DNA from 2 places in the Halobacillus sp. A1-3 genome. Region 1 is predicted to be linked to the other one. Evidence: a T-box and tRNA genes for the amino acid it is inferred to sense, from the RefSeq annotation. Region 1 holds a T-box; the other holds one or more tRNA genes.
The links. The T-box of region 1 lies ahead of glyQ (glycine--tRNA ligase subunit alpha). A T-box ahead of a tRNA ligase gene usually reads a tRNA of that ligase, here a tRNA-Gly.
Positions count from the first base shown of each region.

Region 2: it has a tRNA-Gly gene. The T-box ahead of glyQ (glycine--tRNA ligase subunit alpha) is inferred to sense a tRNA for this amino acid. The anticodon was not compared.

Region 1 is NZ_JBPCEO010000007.1:102,073-112,196, forward strand. Features, by position in the region: gene ACRYKC_RS13370 (HD family phosphohydrolase) at 1-737, shown strand, start outside; gene ybeY (rRNA maturation RNase YbeY) at 734-1,207, shown strand; gene ACRYKC_RS13380 (diacylglycerol kinase family protein) at 1,182-1,553, shown strand; gene era (GTPase Era) at 1,628-2,533, shown strand; gene ACRYKC_RS13390 (YqzL family protein) at 2,658-2,786, shown strand; gene recO (DNA repair protein RecO) at 2,808-3,557, shown strand; T-box leader at 3,645-3,817, shown strand; gene glyQ (glycine--tRNA ligase subunit alpha) at 3,890-4,777, shown strand; gene glyS (glycine--tRNA ligase subunit beta) at 4,770-6,854, shown strand; gene ccpN (transcriptional regulator CcpN) at 6,937-7,566, shown strand; gene ACRYKC_RS13415 (pyruvate, water dikinase regulatory protein) at 7,593-8,405, shown strand; gene ACRYKC_RS13420 (YaiI/YqxD family protein) at 8,652-9,116, shown strand; gene dnaG (DNA primase) at 9,151-10,124, shown strand, end outside.
Region 2 is NZ_JBPCEO010000012.1:104,232-114,355, forward strand. Features, by position in the region: gene ACRYKC_RS18730 (hypothetical protein) at 1-160, shown strand, start outside; gene ACRYKC_RS18735 (lipoate--protein ligase family protein) at 185-1,006, shown strand; gene lipA (lipoyl synthase) at 1,025-1,969, shown strand; gene ACRYKC_RS18745 (hypothetical protein) at 2,009-2,251, opposite strand; gene trmL (tRNA (uridine(34)/cytosine(34)/5-carboxymethylaminomethyluridine(34)-2'-O)-methyltransferase TrmL) at 2,628-3,104, opposite strand; gene ACRYKC_RS18755 (amidase domain-containing protein) at 3,156-4,019, opposite strand; gene ACRYKC_RS18760 (methylated-DNA--[protein]-cysteine S-methyltransferase) at 4,102-4,650, opposite strand; gene queG (tRNA epoxyqueuosine(34) reductase QueG) at 4,724-5,857, opposite strand; gene ACRYKC_RS18770 (ABC-ATPase domain-containing protein) at 5,874-7,583, opposite strand; tRNA gene ACRYKC_RS18775 (tRNA-Gly) at 7,731-7,804, opposite strand; gene ACRYKC_RS18780 (hypothetical protein) at 8,096-8,284, shown strand; gene ACRYKC_RS18785 (DMT family transporter) at 8,605-9,492, opposite strand; gene ACRYKC_RS18790 (hypothetical protein) at 9,638-10,084, opposite strand.

The sequences.
Region 1 (10,124 bases):
CAGGCTTTGGGATCTTGTCAGACCAGCAATTACTAAACCTCTCAAATCCTAATCACCCCTTACTTCGAAAGATTTTAGTGGAAGCTCCTGGTACTTATCACCACAGTGTGATGGTCGCAAACTTGAGTGAAGCCGCCTGTGAATCAATCGGAGCGAATGGTTTATTGGCTCGAGTTGCTTCCTATTATCACGATTTAGGAAAAACGATAAGACCTAATTACTTTATTGAGAACCAAATGGGAATGAGAAACCCTCACGATTTCTTAGACCCTGCACAAAGTGCTGAAATCATTATCGCACACCCCTATGATGGGGCAAAATTATTAAAGGAAAAAAAGATTCCGAAAGAAATTGTAGCTATTGCAGAACAGCATCATGGCACAACGCTTTTAAAATACTTTTATTACCAAGCTAAACATGAATCAAAGCATGTAGAGGAAAGTGAATATCGCTATCCAGGCCCGAAACCACAGACCATAGAAGCTGCGATTGTTAATATATGCGATTCAGTAGAAGCGGCTGTCCGTTCATTAGACGAACCAACTGAGGAAAAAATTAAACAAATCGCCCACGGGATTATTGAGAACAGGCTGTTGGACGGGCAGTTCGAGGAATGCGATCTCACTCTAAAACAATTAAAGGTTTTAGAGCAGGCTATTTGTGAAACACTAAATGGCATCTTCCATTCAAGAATAAAGTACCCTGATGCAAAAACTTTGGTGAAGGAGGCTAAATAATGATTCAAATTGATTTTCAAGATGAAACTAATTCAGTAGATGAAGCATTTGTAGATCTTATTCAACGTATTATTCTATTTGCAGCTGAAAAAGAAGGGGTTAAGGAAAATGGCGAAGTGTCGATAAGTTTTGTGGACAATAAGGAAATTCAGGAAATTAATCGGAACTACCGACAAAAGGATCAACCGACAGATGTCATTTCGTTTGCCATGCAAGAAGAAGGAGAAGGAGAAACGAAAATCTTAAGTGAAGATATGCCTCTTATGTTAGGAGATATTATCATTTCAATCGATAAAGCTAAAGAACAGGCAGAAGATTATGGACATACTCTTGAAAGAGAGCTTGGATTTTTAGCTCTTCATGGATTCTTACACCTGCTTGGATATGACCATTTGAATGATGAAGATGAAAAAGAAATGTTCAATAGACAAGAGGAAATCCTTCATGAATTCGGATTACAAAGGTCGTAAAAAGAAGAAGTCTATAGGCTTCCGTTATGCCATGAACGGCTTGAAACAGGTGTATAAAACAGAGAGGAATTTCCGCTTTCATTTGGTGGCTGCGGTAGCAGCCTTAGCCGCTGGTCTGATGATAGGCTTGACTCCAATAGAGTGGGCTGTCATTGCTCTGATAATCACGTTGGTTTTGACATTAGAGATGGTTAATTCTAGCATTGAACTTTTACTTGATTACCTTGCCCCTGAACTGAATCCAATGGCAGGGTTAATCAAGGATATAGCAGCGGGAGCCGTCTTACTTGCAAGTGCAGCATCTGTCATAATCGCTGTTCTCATCTTTGGCTCAAAGTTATTCTAAACAAATGAAAGTCCTATGGTTTTGTAGTAAAATGAAATTGAGCGTAACATGAAGTAATCATTGGAGGAACATCTATGACCGAAGAATTTAAATCGGGCTTTGTAACGATTGTAGGCAGACCGAATGTTGGAAAATCAACATTTATGAATCGTGTAATTGGTGAAAAGATCGCCATTATGAGTGATAAGCCCCAAACAACAAGAAATAAGATCCAGGGTGTCATGACAGACAAAGATTCTCAAATCATTTTTATCGATACACCTGGTATTCATAAGCCGAAACACAAACTTGGCGATTATATGGTCAATGTAGCTGAAAACACATTAAATGAAGTAGATGCGGTTTTATTTATGATTAATGCAGAAGAAGGTTATGGACGAGGAGATCAATTTATTCTTGATCGATTACAGAGAGTGGAACAGCCAGTTTTCCTTATCATTAATAAAATTGATAAAGTTCATCCTGATCAGCTGCTTCCCCTAATTGAGCACTACAAGGAAAAGCTTGACTTTGAAGAGATTGTTCCTATTTCAGCATTAGAAGGGAACAATGTCGATAACCTTCTCCAGGTTCTTAAAAGTCACTTGCCTGAGGGGCCACAGTTTTATCCAGAGGATCAAATCACAGATCATCCTGAACGGTTTGTCATTAGTGAATTCATCCGTGAAAAAGTCCTGCATCTGACTAGAGAAGAAATTCCACATTCCATCGCGGTTGTTATTGAGGGAATTGAACCAAGGGACAATTCAAATGCCGTCTATATCCAAGCAGCTATCATTGTTGAGCGTAAATCCCAAAAAGGAATTATTATCGGAAAACAAGGAAGCATGCTCAAAGAAATTGGGAAACGAGCGAGAAAGGATATCGAATCTTTACTAGGCAGTAAAGTCTATTTGGAACTATGGGTTAAGGTCCAAAAAGATTGGAGAAATAAGCAAATTCAACTCAGTGATTTTGGTTATCGTGAGGACGAATATTAACATCTGGAAAAATTTAAGACTTATGAATTCAGTGTGAGGAAGCATTCTAAGATCATAATCACTACACTTTGAAATGATTATACGAAAGGCGGTGTTTCTTGTGCTCGATAAGCTTTCATGGAATATGTTCAGACAAACAGGCAGTATTGAGAGCTATTTATTGATGAAAGAATTGGAGTCTCAAGATCAGCAGTCTCGTGAAACACAAATTTCCTCACCTGAACCAGAGTCTTCAGAAGATCTGAATTTGTAACATCAGAAGCAGGTGAACGCTTTGTTAGAAAAGATTGAAGGCATTGTTATCCGTACAAGGGATTATGGAGAAACACACAAAATAGTCACCTTGATGACGAGAGAGAAGGGTAAAATCGGTGTAATGGCACGAGGTGCCAAAAAGCCGAAAAGCCGCATGTCATCGGTGACTCAACCTTTTATCCATGGAATGTATCTCATTCAGATAGGGTCCGGATTGGGCTCCTTGAGCCAAGGGGAAATGATATCTTCCCTTCGCTCTATACGAGAGGATATCGTCAAAACTGCTTATGCTTCCTATTTGGCTGAAATGACAGATAAACTGATCGATGAAAAACAACCGGATCCTTTTGTCTATGAACAATTTTTACAAACATTGCTGTGGATGAATGAAGGAAAAGATGCTGAGATCCTTACCCTTATGTACGAATTGAAACTGTTTAAAAAAGCAGGTTTCGCACCTATCGTCGATCGATGCACAAACTGTGGAAGAGAAGAAGGTCCTTTCAATTTTTCCCTAAGTGAAGGAGGGCTTCTCTGTTTTCGATGCAAGCACAGAGATCCAGATGCTTTCGGTTTAAGTGAAACCCTTGCAAAGCTTTTACGATTATTTTTACATATGGATGTCAAACGGCTCGGCCAAATATCGATGAAAGAGCAAAATAAAAAGTTATTGCGTCACATCATTGATGAGTACTATGATCGTTATGGTGGTTATTTTATAAAGTCTAGAAAGTTCTTAAAGCAGCTTGATTTGTTTAAAGAAGAATAGGTCTAGTCTTTAGCTTTACACTGTTCCAAAGTCATTGAATGGATTGACAACGATCTGTGAATTCAGTATGATTCTATTACTTACTAATACATTGTGTTGAAGGAAAGTAGTAACCGACTCCCAAGGACAATAGCGAGCTTGTGACGGTGGAAGACAAGCGTTATGGATCGGTGAAGGCGTTCTGGAGCAAACATTCTTAAAGCGGCTTCCATTACATATGGAAGCAAATAGGGTGGAACCGCGGAAACCCCGTCCCTATGTCTACGAAGGCATAGAGACGGGGTTTTTGTTGTACTTCTACCTCTTTTCTCAACTAAACAAGGAGGGATCGCATGGATATTCAAAATATGATATTGACACTTCAGAAACATTGGTCAGATCAAGGGTGTCTGCTAATGCAGGCTTATGATACAGAGAAAGGTGCGGGGACAATGTCACCAATGACGCTGTTGCGCAGTCTAGGTCCAGAGCCATGGAACGTTGCTTATGTGGAACCATCAAGACGTCCAGCAGATGGCAGATACGGTCAGAATCCTAATAGACTTTACCAGCACCATCAATTCCAAGTTATTATGAAACCATCCCCTGACAATATTCAGGAACTTTATTTAGACTCATTAAGAGCACTTGGGATTGACCCTAATAAGCATGATATTCGCTTCGTGGAAGATAACTGGGAAAACCCAACCTTAGGAGCTGCAGGCCTAGGCTGGGAAGTTTGGTTAGACGGAATGGAAATCACTCAGTTTACTTATTTCCAGCAAATTGGTGGACTGGAAGCTCGTCCGGTCTCCGCGGAAATCACTTATGGTTTAGAGCGTCTTGCGTCTTACATCCAGGATAAAGAAAACGTGTTTGAATTGGAGTGGACGAATGGTGTGACCGTAGGCGATATTTTCTTGCAGCCTGAATATGAGCATTCCACCTACACATTTGAGGAGTCAGATGAAGAAATGCTCTTTAATTTATTCTCAGTATATGAAAAAGAAGCCGAACGAATTATGGAAAAAGGGCTGGTATTTCCAGCTTATGACTACGTTCTTAAGTGTTCTCATACATTCAACCTGCTTGATGCCAAGGGAGTCATTAGTGTAACGGAAAGAACCGGCTATATCTCAAGGGTTCGAAATTTGGCAAGAAAGATTGCTAACACCTATGTAGAAGAGAGAGAACGACTAGGATTCCCAATGCTTGAAATTGAGGAGGATAAGCATGAATAAAACGGTCTTGTTTGAACTGGGTGTAGAAGAGCTGCCGGCAAGGTTTATCGATGACGCCTTAACTCAACTTGTTTCAAAAACTCAAGCGTGGTTTGATAACCACCGCATTCCCTATGGAGATATTAAAGGTTTCGCTACCCCACGAAGGTTAGCAGTGCAAGTTTCAGATGTCTCTGAGAAGCAGCCAGACATTGAAGAAGAGGCCAAAGGTCCAGCCAAAAAGATCGCGATAGACGAGAATGGTGATTGGACAAAAGCAGCTATTGGCTTTTCTAAAGGACAAGGGAAAGAAGTAGACGATATCTACTTTAAGGAAATCAAAGGCACAGAATACGTCCATGTTACGAAATTCATCGAAGGACAAGCGACGTCAGAATTGCTAGAAGACTTTCGTGCTGTTTTCCTCGATTTGAACTTTCCTAAGAATATGAGATGGGGAAGTTACGAAATGCGCTACATTCGTCCAATTCGCTGGATAGTTGCTCTGTTTGGCGAGGATGTGGTTCCTTTTTCAATCGAGAACGTGTCGACAGACCGAATTACCTTTGGACATCGTTTCTTAGGAGAACAGTTCTCTCTTTCCCAGGCGGAAGATTATGAAGAGTCTTTGAAGGATCAGTACGTGATGGCATCAGTAGAAGACAGAAAAAACGAGATTCGAAAGCAACTGTTGGAGCTGGAAAAGGAGAATAACTGGAAACTTATACTCGATGAAGGTTTGTTAAATGAAGTGACGCATTTAGTCGAGTTTCCGACGGCTTTCAGCGGAGAGTTCAACAAGGAGTTTCTTGCTGTTCCAGAAGAAGCACTGATCACATCGATGAAAGAACACCAAAGATACTTCCCTGTTCGTTCAACTACTGGAGAACTTCTTCCCTACTTCGTTGGTGTCCGAAACGGTGACGATCAGCATTTAGATGTTGTTGCAAAAGGAAACGACAAGGTCTTAAAAGCACGGTTGAAAGATGCTCAATTCTTTTATGAAGAAGATCAAAAGGGCTCCATTGATGAAAAACTAGCTAAGCTTAACAGAATGGTTTATCAAGAAGAACTAGGTACACTTGCAGATAAAGTAAACCGGGTTGTCGCCATTACAAGTAAAGTCAGCGAGTGGCTTGATCTTGGGAAAAGAGAAAAACAACAAGCTAAAAGAGCAGCTGAAATATGCAAATTTGATCTTGTTACTCAAATGGTCGATGAGTTCACAGAGCTGCAAGGTGTTATGGGAGAAAAGTATGCCCGGCTGTTTGGCGAAGATGAAGAAGTGGCAGCGGCGATTAACGAACATTACATGCCTAGACAGGCAAATGGTAAACTCCCATCTACGACAATTGGCGCTATCGTCAGTATTGCAGACAAACTAGATACGATTGTCGGAAGTATCTCTATTGGTATTATTCCTACTGGATCACAGGATCCATACGGACTGAGAAGGCAGGCTCTTGGAATCTTGCAAACGCTGAACAATAAGGGATGGAAGATTGAAGTTGAGAAACTGATCGATCTCGTTCATCAGTTCTATCAAGAATTGGAGCTGCCGACTCGAGAAGAGAGTGAAATAAGAAAGGATCTTCATGAATTCTTTAGAGTGCGAGCTGCTTATTTGCTGCGAGAGGACCAGATTGATCCAGATGTAGTGGAAGCAGTGTTGACAAATGGCATTCATATTTATCCAACTACATTGGAAAAGGCAAAGTTACTAGTTGACAAACGACAAGATGTAAGTTTTAAACCTGTGCATGAAGCCTTGGGCCGTGTTTTGAACCTTGCGAAGAAAGCGGACAGCTATAGTGTGAACCCTGATTTATTTGAAAATGAGTCAGAGCGTGAACTTTATCAAGCGTATTCTGAGGTGCATGAAGATTTTGTAGAAGCCTTGAATCATGAGGTTCCGGCAAGTGCTCTTGAAGTTTTGGCACAGTTGGCTCAACCAATCCACAAGTTCTTTGACTATACTATGGTCATGGCAGAGGATGAGAAAATCAAAAATAATAGATTGAGTCTTCTAAACAAAATAGCCTCGGACATTAAAGCATTTGCTGATTTAAATGCGATTGAATGGAAACAACAATTCTAAGGCTCCTTCTTTTACCCTGGATTGAAAATGAGCTATAATAATGAAATAGTATGTCACATTACGTGATCAGGGTGGTGAAAGTTTGGAACTCTCCAACCGTCAAGAGCAGATAATTCAAATCGTCAAAGATAACGGACCTATTACCGGAGAAAATATAGCGGACCAATTGAACTTGACACGAGCGACCTTGCGTCCCGATCTGGCCATTTTGACAATGGCTGGATTCTTGGACGCGAGACCTCGTGTAGGTTATTTCTTTACAGGAAAGACTGGGTCTGAATTGTTAACAGAAAAGCTGAAGAAGTTTAAAGTGCAGGAATATCAGTCTGTCCCAATCGTAGTAGAAGAGGACGTCTCTGTATATGACGCGATCTGTACGATGTTTCTTGAGGATGTCGGAACTTTATTTGTGACTAATGAGGCTTCTCATCTAGCCGGCGTGCTCTCAAGAAAGGATTTACTGCGTGCAAGCATTGGAAACCAAGATCTAACCTCAGTTCCTGTGCATATCATCATGACACGCATGCCTAACATTACCATTTGCGAACAAGACGACCTTCTGCTCGATGCTGCGCAGAAATTAATAGACAAACAAATCGATGCTCTACCCGTAGTAAAGACCGCAGATGATGGTTTAGAAGTGATAGGTAGATTAACAAAGACAAATATTACAAAGGCTCTAGTCGAGCTTGCCCGTGATCAACATATATAGGTTATACAATAGTGAGGAGGGTGACGATGGGGAAACCATTCATTTATGTACTTTCAGATTCGGTAGGGGAAACGGCAGAGCTTGTTGTTAAAGCAGCTTTAAGTCAATTTGATGACGGTCCTTTTGACCTTCAGCGCATTCCTTATGTAGAAGATAAGGGAACGATCAATGAAGCTGTTCAGCAAGCAAAAGCCCAGGGAGCTATGATCGGATTTACTTTAGTTATTCCTGAATTTCGAAAGCATTTATTAGAGGAAGCAAAAAAACATAACATTGAATGCGTTGATATTATGGGACCAATGATGGAAGCGATGGAACGACATTTTGACATCGAACCTCGGTTGGAACCGGGATTAGTTCATAAATTGGATGAGGATTATTTTAAACGTGTAGAAGCTATAGAATTTGCCGTGCGTTATGATGATGGCAGAGATCCTCGTGGAATATCGAAGGCAGATATTGTTTTGATTGGTGTATCACGCACATCAAAAACTCCTTTGTCTCAATACTTAGCCCATAAACGGCTGAAGGTTGCGAATGTACCTATTGTGCCGGAAGTCAAGCCGCCTTCAGAATTGTTTCGGGTAGATAAGAGTAAATGTATTGGCTTAAAAATCAGTGCAGAAAAACTGAACGATATAAGAAAAGAAAGGCTGAGATCACTTGGGTTGGGTTCTCAAGCCAGCTATGCCAATATTGATAGAATTGAACAGGAAATTCAGCACTTTAATCGGGTCGTTGACCGGATTGGTTGTGAAGTTATTGATGTTTCCAACAAGGCTGTTGAGGAAACAGCAAATGTAATTATGAATAAATTACGAGAAAAATCTCAAGAATAGTCAAATGAACAAAAGTCGCGCTATGGTTAAGCGCGACTTTTGTTGGGAAGAATGAAAAATAGGTAAAATTAGATATAGCAAATATGGAGGTAATGTATTATAATAATTATTTGTGAAAAAAACGTTTGATTTTCAAAATAGAGTTGATGATCAGTTAGAACTTTGGGACTAGGAAACACTTTTCAGAAAAATAAAACATTCTAAATTAAGAAGGATTCTATGTTTGATTGTAGAAATAGTGATACTATGTCAAAACAAATTCAAAATGTGTGGGTGGATGCCGACAGCTGTCCCGTTCAAGATGAAATTGTCGAGGTTTGTTCAAGCTTTTGTGTCACACCAAAATTTGTAGCCACAGTAAACCATTATAGCCCGGATAAACTCGATCAAAATTGGACATTTTTAGATCATGGATCCCAGTCCGTCGATTTATACATTATTAATCATTCGAAGGCAGGAGATCTAGTTGTATCTCAAGATTTGTCGCTCGCTGTATTATTGACATCCAAAGGGGTTTATGTAATTACACCGCGAGGTAAACTAGTTAAAGAAGATGAAGCGAATACTATAATGGAGCAAAAGCATATCCGTCAGCAAACGATGAAACGCACCAGGAAATGGAAGGGTCCGTCAGCTTTTACGAAGGCAGACCGAGAGTACTTTCGCGGTCAACTGGAAAAAATGTTGTCTCAAATTGAAGGTTTTAAGTAAAGAGCATCGAATATTTGTTTAGTGGTGATGAAGTATGGCTGGACACATTCCAGAAGAAAAAGTAGATGAAATTCGCCGGTCAACGGATATTGTTGACATAATAGGTGGATATGTCGACTTGAAAAAACAAGGAAGAAACTATTTTGGACTTTGCCCTTTTCACGGGGAAAACACTCCTTCTTTTTCCGTTTCTGCTGATAAGCAAATCTTTCATTGCTTTGGATGTGGAAAGGGAGGGAATGTGTACACCTTCCTCATGGAGATTGAAGGCTTCAGTTTCATACAGGCGGTTAAGCAATTAGCTGAACAGACGGATATTGAATTGCCTGAACAATGGACTAAAGAAGAGCCTGCCCAACACAGTGAAGAATCACAAAGTGTATTAGAAGCTCATCAATGGCTTACCAAGCTCTATAACCATTTGTTACGGAATTCGAAAGACGGAAAAGCAGCTTATCAATATTTAATTGATCGCGGATTTACAGAAGATACGATCAAAAAGTACCAGCTTGGTTATTCTCCTAACTCCAAAGATTTTGTTGTGACGTTTCTTGAGAAAAAAGGCTTTCATCCCCAGACGATGGTTAAAGCAGGGTTGCTCAGTTCAAACGATCAGGGCGAATACGCTGATAGATTCAGGGGAAGAGTTATTTTCCCGCTGAGGAATCATCTTGGGAAAACAGTAGCATTTGCAGGCCGTGCCCTTGGAAACCAGGAGCCAAAGTATTTAAACAGTCCGGAAACCGAACTGTTTCATAAAGGAAGGCTACTCTATAATTTTGACCAGGCACGATCCTCCATCAGGAAACAAAAAGCAGTCATCTTGTTTGAAGGGTTTGGAGATGTTATTTCGGCAGATCAAGCCGGAGTCCATAATGGAGTTGCTACGATGGGAACATCTTTATCGAGCAGCCAGGCGAACCTGCTGAAACGCTACGTTGACAAAGTAATTATTTGCTACGATGGTGATCAGCCTGGTATAGAAGCAGCAGTTAAAGCTGCAAAAAC
Region 2 (10,124 bases), on a different contig from region 1:
GCTGCAAACCTTTCCCTATGATGAGAGGAAAGGTGCTCTAGCAACAGAACTCGTACTTTTTACGTATTCACCAAAAAAGCAGGCCATTGAAGAAGACTTGCAATTTTTGACACACTATGGCACCCTTGTTAGAATTGGTTTGAACATTTTAGCAAGATAAAGTACATTAGGACAGAAAGAAGGATTGCAAATGGAAACATGGTACTTTGTCGATTCTGGCCATTGTACACCAGCGATCAATATGGCGCTGGATGAAGCATTGATGAAATGGCATCGTCAAGGAAACATACCACCTGTGCTTCGATTTTACGGCTGGGCCCCTGCAGGTCTGTCCGTTGGATATTTTCAAAAAGTAAATGGAAAAATTGACTTAGCAGGAGTCAAACGACATGGCTATGAGCTTGTTCGCCGCCAAACTGGAGGACGAGCTGTTCTGCATGACAAAGAACTCACATATAGTGTCATAGTTTCAGAAGATCACCCTGCTATGCCTGCCTCAGTCAAAGATGCTTATCTGGTTATTTCAAAAGGATTATTAGAAGGCTTCCGAGAATTAGGTATACAGGCAGACTTCGCCGTTCCTGAAGGAAAACTGGATGTAACAAACTCCGCAGTCTGCTTTGAAGAACCTTCCTGGTATGAGCTGATTGTAGATGGCAAGAAAGCTGCTGGCAGCGCCCAAACGAGAAAAAAAGGCATCATCCTTCAACACGGATCCATTCCGATTGATGTAGACGATGTGAAACTTTTTGATATGTTCACCTATAAGAATGAACGTGTGAAAGAAAGAGCACGTCGAGCGTTTGGCGACAAGGCAGTAGCCATAAACCAGATTGTTGAACATAATGTAAGCTTTGAAGATACAAAAGCTGCCTTTAAAAAGGGATTTGAAAAAGGACTTGAAGTCCACTTAGAACCTCTGGAACTCTCTAAAGCACAATGGAACGAAGTCGAACAAATCGCTCGTGAACGGTACGGTACGGACGAGTGGAACTTTTCCCGATAAAAAGGAGTGGAAAAAAACATGGCAAAGAAACAAGAGTACATAAGAAAGCCGGATTGGCTGAAAATTAAAATCAACACGAATAAATCCTATACTGGTCTTAAAAAACTAATGAGAGACAAAAAGCTTAACACAGTATGTGAGGAAGCACGCTGCCCCAACATTCATGAGTGCTGGAGTGAACGAAAAACAGCTACCTTCATGATCCTTGGTGATACGTGTACCCGCGGCTGCCGTTTCTGTGCAGTCAAAACCGGTCTTCCTAATGAACTGGACTGGGGCGAACCAGAACGTGTAGCTGAATCCGTAGAAATCATGGGACTTAAACACGTAGTCATCACAGCGGTTGCTCGTGATGACCTTAACGACGGCGGTGCAGCTGTATTTGCTGAAACGGTAAAAGCGGTCAGACGACGTGTTCCTGGTTGTACAGTAGAAATTCTTCCCTCTGACATGAAGGGAGATTATGAAAGCCTTCATACTTTAATGGATGGAGAACCAGACATTTTCAACCATAACATTGAAACAGTTCGTCGCTTAACGAAAAAAGTACGTGCTCGTGCTATGTATGATCGTTCTTTAGAGTTGCTGCGCCGGGTTAAAGAAATTCGCCCAAACACTCCAACAAAATCAAGCATCATGGTAGGACTAGGAGAAACGAAAGAAGAAATCGTTCAGGCCATGGATGATCTTCTGGCTCATAACGTAGATATCATGACCATCGGCCAATACCTGCAGCCGACGAAAAAACATTTAAACGTAGAGCGTTATTATCATCCAGATGAATTTGAAGAGTTGAAACAAATCGCTCTAGAAAAAGGCTTTAAACATTGTGAAGCAGGGCCAATGGTGCGTTCTTCTTATCATGCGGACGAACAAGTAAACAGTACATCTGCTCAACGTCGGATTAAGTATATGAAAGGTTACGAATCTCAGGGCAAAGAGCTTGATACAACTAACTTCTAAAGAATAAGGCTATCTCATTGAGATAGCCTTTGTTATATCTTACCAGAAGCCTCCATATGGGGGGCGTCCGTAATATCCTCCGTAATAAGGAGGTCTATTATAATAATACGGTCCAGGGCCATAGCCACCGCCGAATCCGCCGTATAGTCCAGGAGCAATCGCCCCTCCTAAGAATCCGCCAAGCAGACCGCCTGCGAAAGGACCTAAAAAGAAGAAACGCTCATCTTCATCACGGAAATCATCAAAATTTGCATACGGGTATTGATAAGGATACTGTTCCAATTTAACTCCTCCATTCCCATCCTGGTTATATACCTACTCTTCAACGTATGTTATGGCCAACCGTTTCGTATAGGCATCTGCCATTAGGTGAAGGATAAAATTAACAGGACAAACCATTCACATTACTGTACAATTAAGGTATAATACGGGTAGCATAGCTTGTCTGGATAAAAGGAGGACTTTATACATGAAAATCACATTGATCATTCTTGTGTGCGCAGCGTTTCTGACATCCATCTTCTCAGCAGGATATGATGAAAAAGCGGGTACCCCAAGAAAATAAAAAATGTAAAACCGCCACCGGACCTGACCGGGAGGCGGTTTTTGTTTGGTTTGACACAAAAAAAGACACCGGCACACTCGCCGGTATCTTCCTTTATTTAATCAAATTCGGATAGCCTTGCTGCTTCAACGCATCAAACAAAACGATGGATACTGTATTGGAAAGGTTTAAAGAACGAACCTTGTCTGTCATTGGAATTCGCAAACAACGGTTCTCTAAGCCTTTAAGCAATGATTTCGGTATCCCGTCACTCTCACGTCCAAATACGAAAAACAAATCCTGGTCGGTAGACGAGAAATCAAAATCCGCAAAAGACTTCGCACCAAAGTTTTCGATGTAATAATACTCTCCCTCAGGGAAAGTTTCATATAGTTCCTCAATTGAATCATAATAATAAATCGTTACATCATGCCAGTAATCCAAACCTGCTCTCTTCAGCATTTTGTCATCAGTAGAAAAACCGAGCGGCCGGATTAGATGAAGCTGGGAATTTGTAGCTAAACAAGTCCGCGCAATATTGCCTGTATTGGCTGGAATCTCTGGTTGGAACAATACGATATGATTAGGCATTTTCTTCACCTCAGTCTAATCTTAGTCAACTAGGTTATTATATCATACCTATCAACTACCGATTATGAAAAATTTGTACTTAATGTTCGGTGTATAGGCGGTAGAATCTTCATAGGCCCAGTAACGATGACGACTGTTGGTGGTGTGGGCATTAACGAGCGGCATGCCATCACTGTCCTTTTTCACAACGATCGTATTATGATCGAACCTTCCATCTCCTTCAAAGTCATAACAAATGACATCGCCCGGTGTTAGCTGATCGGCGGAAGAAACTTCTTTCGCCGTCAGCCCTTGCCGTGAACCACTGAGATACCAGCGCAGCGAATTGGCCACAGCCCAACTGTAGCTCCAATTTTTTCCTGTGTACCACCAGCCTCTCGCACGGTTCGGGAGCCCCCACGTTGGGGCACCACCGGCTCTTAGACACTGAGAAATATAGTTCGTACAATCCAAATCAAAATGCTTGTAAGCAGAATTGTAACTGTCCCACCATCGTTCGGCATAGCGAACCGCCTCTCTTCGGTTATATGAAAAAGGTGGACCTTTCCTATCTTCCTTCTCAACAAATTCCGCACTCGGCGAAAGGCCAGAAGTATACGGTGCCTCTGTCGACACGGATTGATGAATGATTTCATTTCGCTCTAATAAAGCGAGACCCTCGTATATCCCTTCCTCCATATATACCTTTTTTCCATCTTTTATTAAAAGAGAAAGGAATAGCATATATCGAATGCTTTCCTTTCGATCGTATGCAATACGATGATACGGTTTAATGCGGAAGGTGGCACGCTCTACCCTATGCCCTCGTTTTTCCAACCCTCGAACTTTTTTATGTAACCACTGCTCTTCTTCTTGATCCACTAAACGATCAATGACGCGCTGCCAGTAAGTCTGAAGTTGATGAGTAGGATTCATGCCCTCTCCCCCTTTTTACATCCTATGAAAAAGGGAACGATCCCATACAACAAAAAAACTGTCTCCCTTTAAGGGAAGACAGTTATTGACTATTTGGTAAGACCACATGATTTTTCTCAAATTCTAGCAATTGTTGTTTCTTCTCAATACCACCTGCATATCCTACAAGCTTGCCATTACTTCCGATCACTCGGTGGCAGGGAACAATAATAGAAAACGGATTTTGATTAACCGCTCCCCCTACGGCACGAATAGCTTTAGGGGTATGCATAGCAGCAGCAATATCTTTATACGATCGAGTTTCACCGTAAGGTACGTTATGCAGCAATGTTCTCCATACCTTTCTTTGAAACTCTGTTCCATAACAATTCAAAGGAACCGTAAAATCAATTCGTGTTCCATTAAAATATTCTTCAATTTCATCTTTTGTTAGTTTTACATATTTATGATCTGGATCATAGACCAGTTCACCTTTGAGAAAGTGCTTCTTTTTCCATGATTGGTAAGAAGCAATACGGTCTTCATAATGTCCATAATCGATGCGACATACTCCTTCATCGTTCGTTAGTACGGTCATCGGACCTAAAGGAGTAGTAAAAGTGTCATAATATAAGAAAGACCGATGGTTCATAGACAACCCCTTCTTTATTTAACAGTTTTTTCTATTATACAAAACTCTTTAGTAGATGAAAAGGTACAAATCGTCATAGTTTAGCAAATTGCAGCCCTTTTTCCATCTCATAGAGGACTTGTTTGTCATTTTCCTTCGCCATTGCTTCTTCAACAGCTTCAAAGCACTCTGGCGTGCCTATTTTTCCAAGACCCCAGGCAGCTGTGCCGCGAATCACGGGTCTGGGATCGTCATTCATCAGACGAATTAATTCGTTGATGGACGTTTCATCACGATAATGGGCCAGAGCTAAAATGGCATTTCGCTGGATCGGTTTTTTCCCTCTCCATGAACCGGATATAAAGCCGAACTTTTCTTTAAACTGGCGGTTCGATATCGACAGCAGGGGTGTCAATTTAGGCTTCACAACCTCTGGGTCCGGTTCGAACTCCTGATGGTGGTGGAAGTCCTTCTTTCTATTCTTTGGACATACGGTCTGACACGTATCGCATCCATAAAGCCGGTTTCCGATTTTACTGCGGAATTCATCAGGTAAAAACCCTTTCGTCTGCGTTAGAAATGCAATGCAGCGCTGAGCATTCAACTGACCGCCTTGCACAAGCGCTCCCGTTGGGCATGCATCTACACAAATATTGCAATCTCCGCAGCTATCATCTACCGGATCATCTGGAGCAAAAGGAATATTCGTAACAAGTTCTCCTAAATATACATATGAACCGAACTCCGGAGTGATCACGGCGCAATTCTTACCACTGAATCCGATGCCTGCGCGCTCAGCAACAGCACGGTCAGATAACTCACCTGTGTCCACCATTGATTTCAGTTCAACTTCTGGAAAATGTTCTTGAATAAAAGCCCCCAGTTTATTAAGGCGATCCCGCAGCACATCATGATAATCCTGTCCCCATGATGCACGGCAGAAGATCCCGCGTCGATCGCCTTTCCTACTTTTAGGCGCATCGTGCATTTTTGAGGGGTAAGCCAGGGCAATGGAAATGATCGATTGAGCACCCGGAAGTAAACGACTTGGTTCTGTTCGTTCGTTTACGCTTCCTTTTTCAAACCCGGACTGATAACCAAGCGCTTCTTGACGCTTCAGTCGGGCTTTTAACTCACCGAACACGTCTGCTGAGGCAAAACCAATCTTGTCGATGCCAATTTCCTTGCTGTAGGCAATAACCTCTTCTTTGAACTTGTGAAAATCCACCCTGACTTCCTCCTTTCTATCTTATATCTTTTACTTTTGCTGTTCGGATCCGATTCAGCGTCGCAGCAATTTCAAAACGACGTGGACGCGCCAATTCCCCTGGGTGCTGATCTTTAAATGGGGCGAATGCAGCGAGTCCCTTTGTATCTATTTGCTGTTCAATATTCTCAAGCAGCTGACTCAACGACTGCTCTTCTTTCAAAATGCCTTTTTTATCGAGATGCATAATTAAATCTGCGATAAGCCGCGTCTGAGACGGATCTACCAACTGTTCGACGCCATCGAGGTCGATGTCTGTTCTACCCATGATAATCGTTGTTTTCCCTTTGGCCTGAACCTTTTCTTTCTTGCCACGTCTAGTTTGAAGACTTGCCGGCAAAAAGGAGCGCTTAGGAATTGCTCCGAACTCCTGCTCGCTCATTGCAGTTCTTTGACTAGGATAACGCTCGGCAATTTCTTTCGCTTTTTCCGTTACGTTATGAGGTACATACTGATCCATCATGATCACGTCATCGGCCACATTGAAATAATCACCTGAACCACCCATTACTAGGATAGTGGATACATCCAGGTCATCACGCATTTGTTTAATTTTATCGATAAATGGTGTAATTGGCTCTTTTTCTTTGACGACTAACTCCTGCATCCGTTCATCCCGGATCATGAAATTTGTCGCGCTAGTATCTTCATCAATGAGCAGCGTATGAGCATCGGCTTCTAACGCTTCAATAACATTCGCTGCCTGAGACGTACTCCCGCTTGCATTTTCCGTAGAAAATTGAGTCGTGTCCGCCCCATGAGGAAGGTTTTTTATAAACGGGGAGATATCAACATTCGTAACCTGACGTCCATCCTCAGCCCTTACTTTCACGGCTTGCGGGTCTGTAATTACATACTCTCTGCCGTCCCCTCTGATATGAGGATACACCCCACGCTCCATCGCATTCAAGAGGGTACTTTTACCATGATAACCGCCTCCGACAATTAATACAATCCCCTTCTCTAGAGCCATTCCAGTGATTGGTTCTTCTTTATGAGGGATAGAAAAAGAAACCCGGTTCTCTTCAGGACTCTTAAACGGTACGGCATTTTTCATCGGACGATCACTGATACCACTTTCCCTGGGTAAAATCGAGCCGTCTGCTATAAAGGAAATCCAATCATTTTCCTTCATCTTTTTCTCAATGGCTTCATGTTGATCGGCCAGCTCACATGCTTTTTCTAGCTCCTCATCTTTTATCGCAAAAACAGAATCCTTCACGACTTCCGGGATTACTTTGAAGAAAAGCTTCTCTGCTTCTTTTCCGTTAATGCGTCTTCCATTAGCCGGGAGCCCAACTGTCAAACAAACCGTCACATCTTGATGATTGAGGGAAACCGCCGTTCGTTCCAGGATTTCCTGCCCCGGCTGATCAATCGCAACCATCCCGCTTTTTCCAGAACCTTTTACTTGGATGTGATTCTTATTGACAGATCTAGCTACCGCACGCGTCAGCCTGTCTTCTGTATAAACTTTTCGGCGCGATGTTTCTTTCCAAGAGGATTGCACCGATCTTTTTTCGCTAGGAATACGTACTCTTATTTTAGATGGGGCTGCGAAAGGATCACCCTGTACGTAGTCAATAAATAGTTCAAAATCAGCAAAGGAATACTTCCCCTGGATTTGTTTGTAACCTTTATAACTTTTTCCATCAATTTGTTTTAATTGCTGCTGTAGTTTTTTCATAATCTGGAATCCTCCTATGAAAGAATGGTCTAGTATAGGGATATCCTTTTTACTTCATTAAAAAACGCAATGCTTCGTTACTTTTAACGAAACACTGCGTTGGCTCACATTGTATAAATAATAGCGTACTCTCTACACAGAAAGTAATGGAGCGGGTGAAGGGAATCGAACCCTCGTCATCAGCTTGGAAGGCTGAGGTTTTACCATTAAACTACACCCGCATTTGGTATTTTTTTCGTATCGAGGTAATTTTTATACCTCTCTCAGAAGTACATTTGTAATTATAACAACCGAATTCTATCGATGCAACACGAAATTTACGATTTTTTGTCGAAAAATTAATCTCTTATTTACATAGATGAATAGTCTAAAAAGTTATACCTATTATACTGAGGACATTTCCAAAGAAAACTAGTCCATATGTACCTATTCACAAATTTCGTAAGACTGAAACCTTTTTATCGTTTATTGCGTATAAAAAAGTTAGAGAGTATTCAAAAAGGAGGCCCTGTATGATTAATCTGCTCCTCGGAATCGGTATGCTCGGTGTACTGGGATTGTTCTTTTGGAGTTATGTCTTTGATCCCAACAATGCGATCGTCGTTTCCTTTTCGAAAAAGAACTTTATTCTTACCATCGTTGTCCTCGGTTTATTCACTTTGTACTTGCTTTCCACAGGGATTTACTACTCCTTTTTATAAAAGGTTTCTTTTGCTTTTGAAGTTAATAAATATAAACACAAGCTAAAAAGCCGCCAAGATGGCAGCTTTTTAGCTTTGCTTCGATTTGAATACGAAAATGGTTGAGAATATGAGGAATGCTAGGAAGTTGAGAACATCGATGGAGAGTCTTATGAATTCTAATAATGTGTTTGCATCCAAACCCCTCACCTCCACAATTTGCATTCACCGCTATTTCACAGTTGTTGCTGCAATGGAAGCGTTAAGAAATCAGTAAGGAGGTTTAAAATTAAGTTTGGGTTGTACGGTGTTACCTTTTAATGTAACCAATATGCTTTCGATTATGCAGAGATGGATTTTCTAGATCGGCGTTTAAGTCTCAGTTGTGTTGTCATAAGTACTCCGATTATCACCATCAATGCGCCTAGAACCTCCATGATTCCAATTCTTTCTCCTAACCAGAAGTACGCGCCAACCATAGTGACGACTGGTAAGAAATTTAGAAAAATAGATGCCTTCGCAGGTCCCAGCCACTCCACTGCCCGATTATAGAAGACCAACGCAATAAAGGATGGAAAAATACCTAAGTATAAGAATCCCATAACATGTTCTGGTTTGCTTAAGGTCGGTATACCAGTAAGGACCCATTCAATGGCTACAAATGGAACCAAAACTATTAGGGAAACGGACGTCATGGCTAAGATCGCCCCATAGGCAGGAAAGAGATGCATATATTGCTTCACAACTATAGAGTAGTACGCCCAACTTAAGATGGCTCCGATCATAATCCCATCTCCTGCGTTCCATTGAAAACTCGTTAACTTAAAAACTTCTCCATCCATTACTACCCAAACAGCCCCAATAAAAGATAAGAATATTCCTAACCACTGAAGTTTTTGTAGTTTCTCTTTCAGTATCAAGAAACTTAGCAAAACAGTGACTACCGGAATGACTGTCTCAAGCACAGCCACATTCGTGGCCGTTGTGAATTGAAGAGCTCCGTAAATGAATGTATTAAAAAAAGTGACCCCTGTTAGAGTCATCATTAGAAATGGTTTCTTATGTGCTAGAAAGACAGATCGTTCCCTTATTAGGCTCCTTCCCCCTATCGGAAGCAAAACGAGAAATGCAATCAATAAACGAAAGAACGCAATGGTGAACGGCGGCAATTCATTGATGGCCTTACCTGTAAGGATGTTTCCCGCATACATCATTACAACTAAGACCATTAGTAGATAAGGATACATCAAGCCTCCCCTTTCTTGCCCTCGGGTCTGAAACTTTCCATTATCTTATCAAAGTGCTAACAGCAGAACAACAAAACTACCCATAAAAAAAGAGCCTTAGCAAAGGCTCTTTGGATTGATATCTTAATTATAAGATAACCGTATTCTTCAATGCAGCGATGAGACGCTCAAAGTCTTCATTGACTTGATTCGAGAATTCCGGCTTCTTGTAATTCTTCTCTTGCGACGTCGATAGTCCAGGTTCAATTAAAAGCGTTCTTCCGCCCATCAACACAATTTCAAGCTTTCGAGGAGGTGTATTGTCTGACATGCTGTAATCCACAAACCATTCTTTCATAGAAATGATCCTCTGGGTAAACAACGTTTCCTTCGTAACTGCCATGTCTTTTGAAATACCAAGAATTGTCAGTGTCCGGTCATTTCGATTCACGATATACAGTTGGTGTTCATCCGGAGTTAATACCTCAAGCGAGCAATAGTTATCAGACTCAAAAACATCCTCCGTGAATTCCAGAACAGCCGCCTGACGCAAATTTTCCAGACTAGAAGAATTTAACCTTTCTTTTAATGCCATGGACAATTCCATAACCTCCTTAATGATATTTCATAGGTTA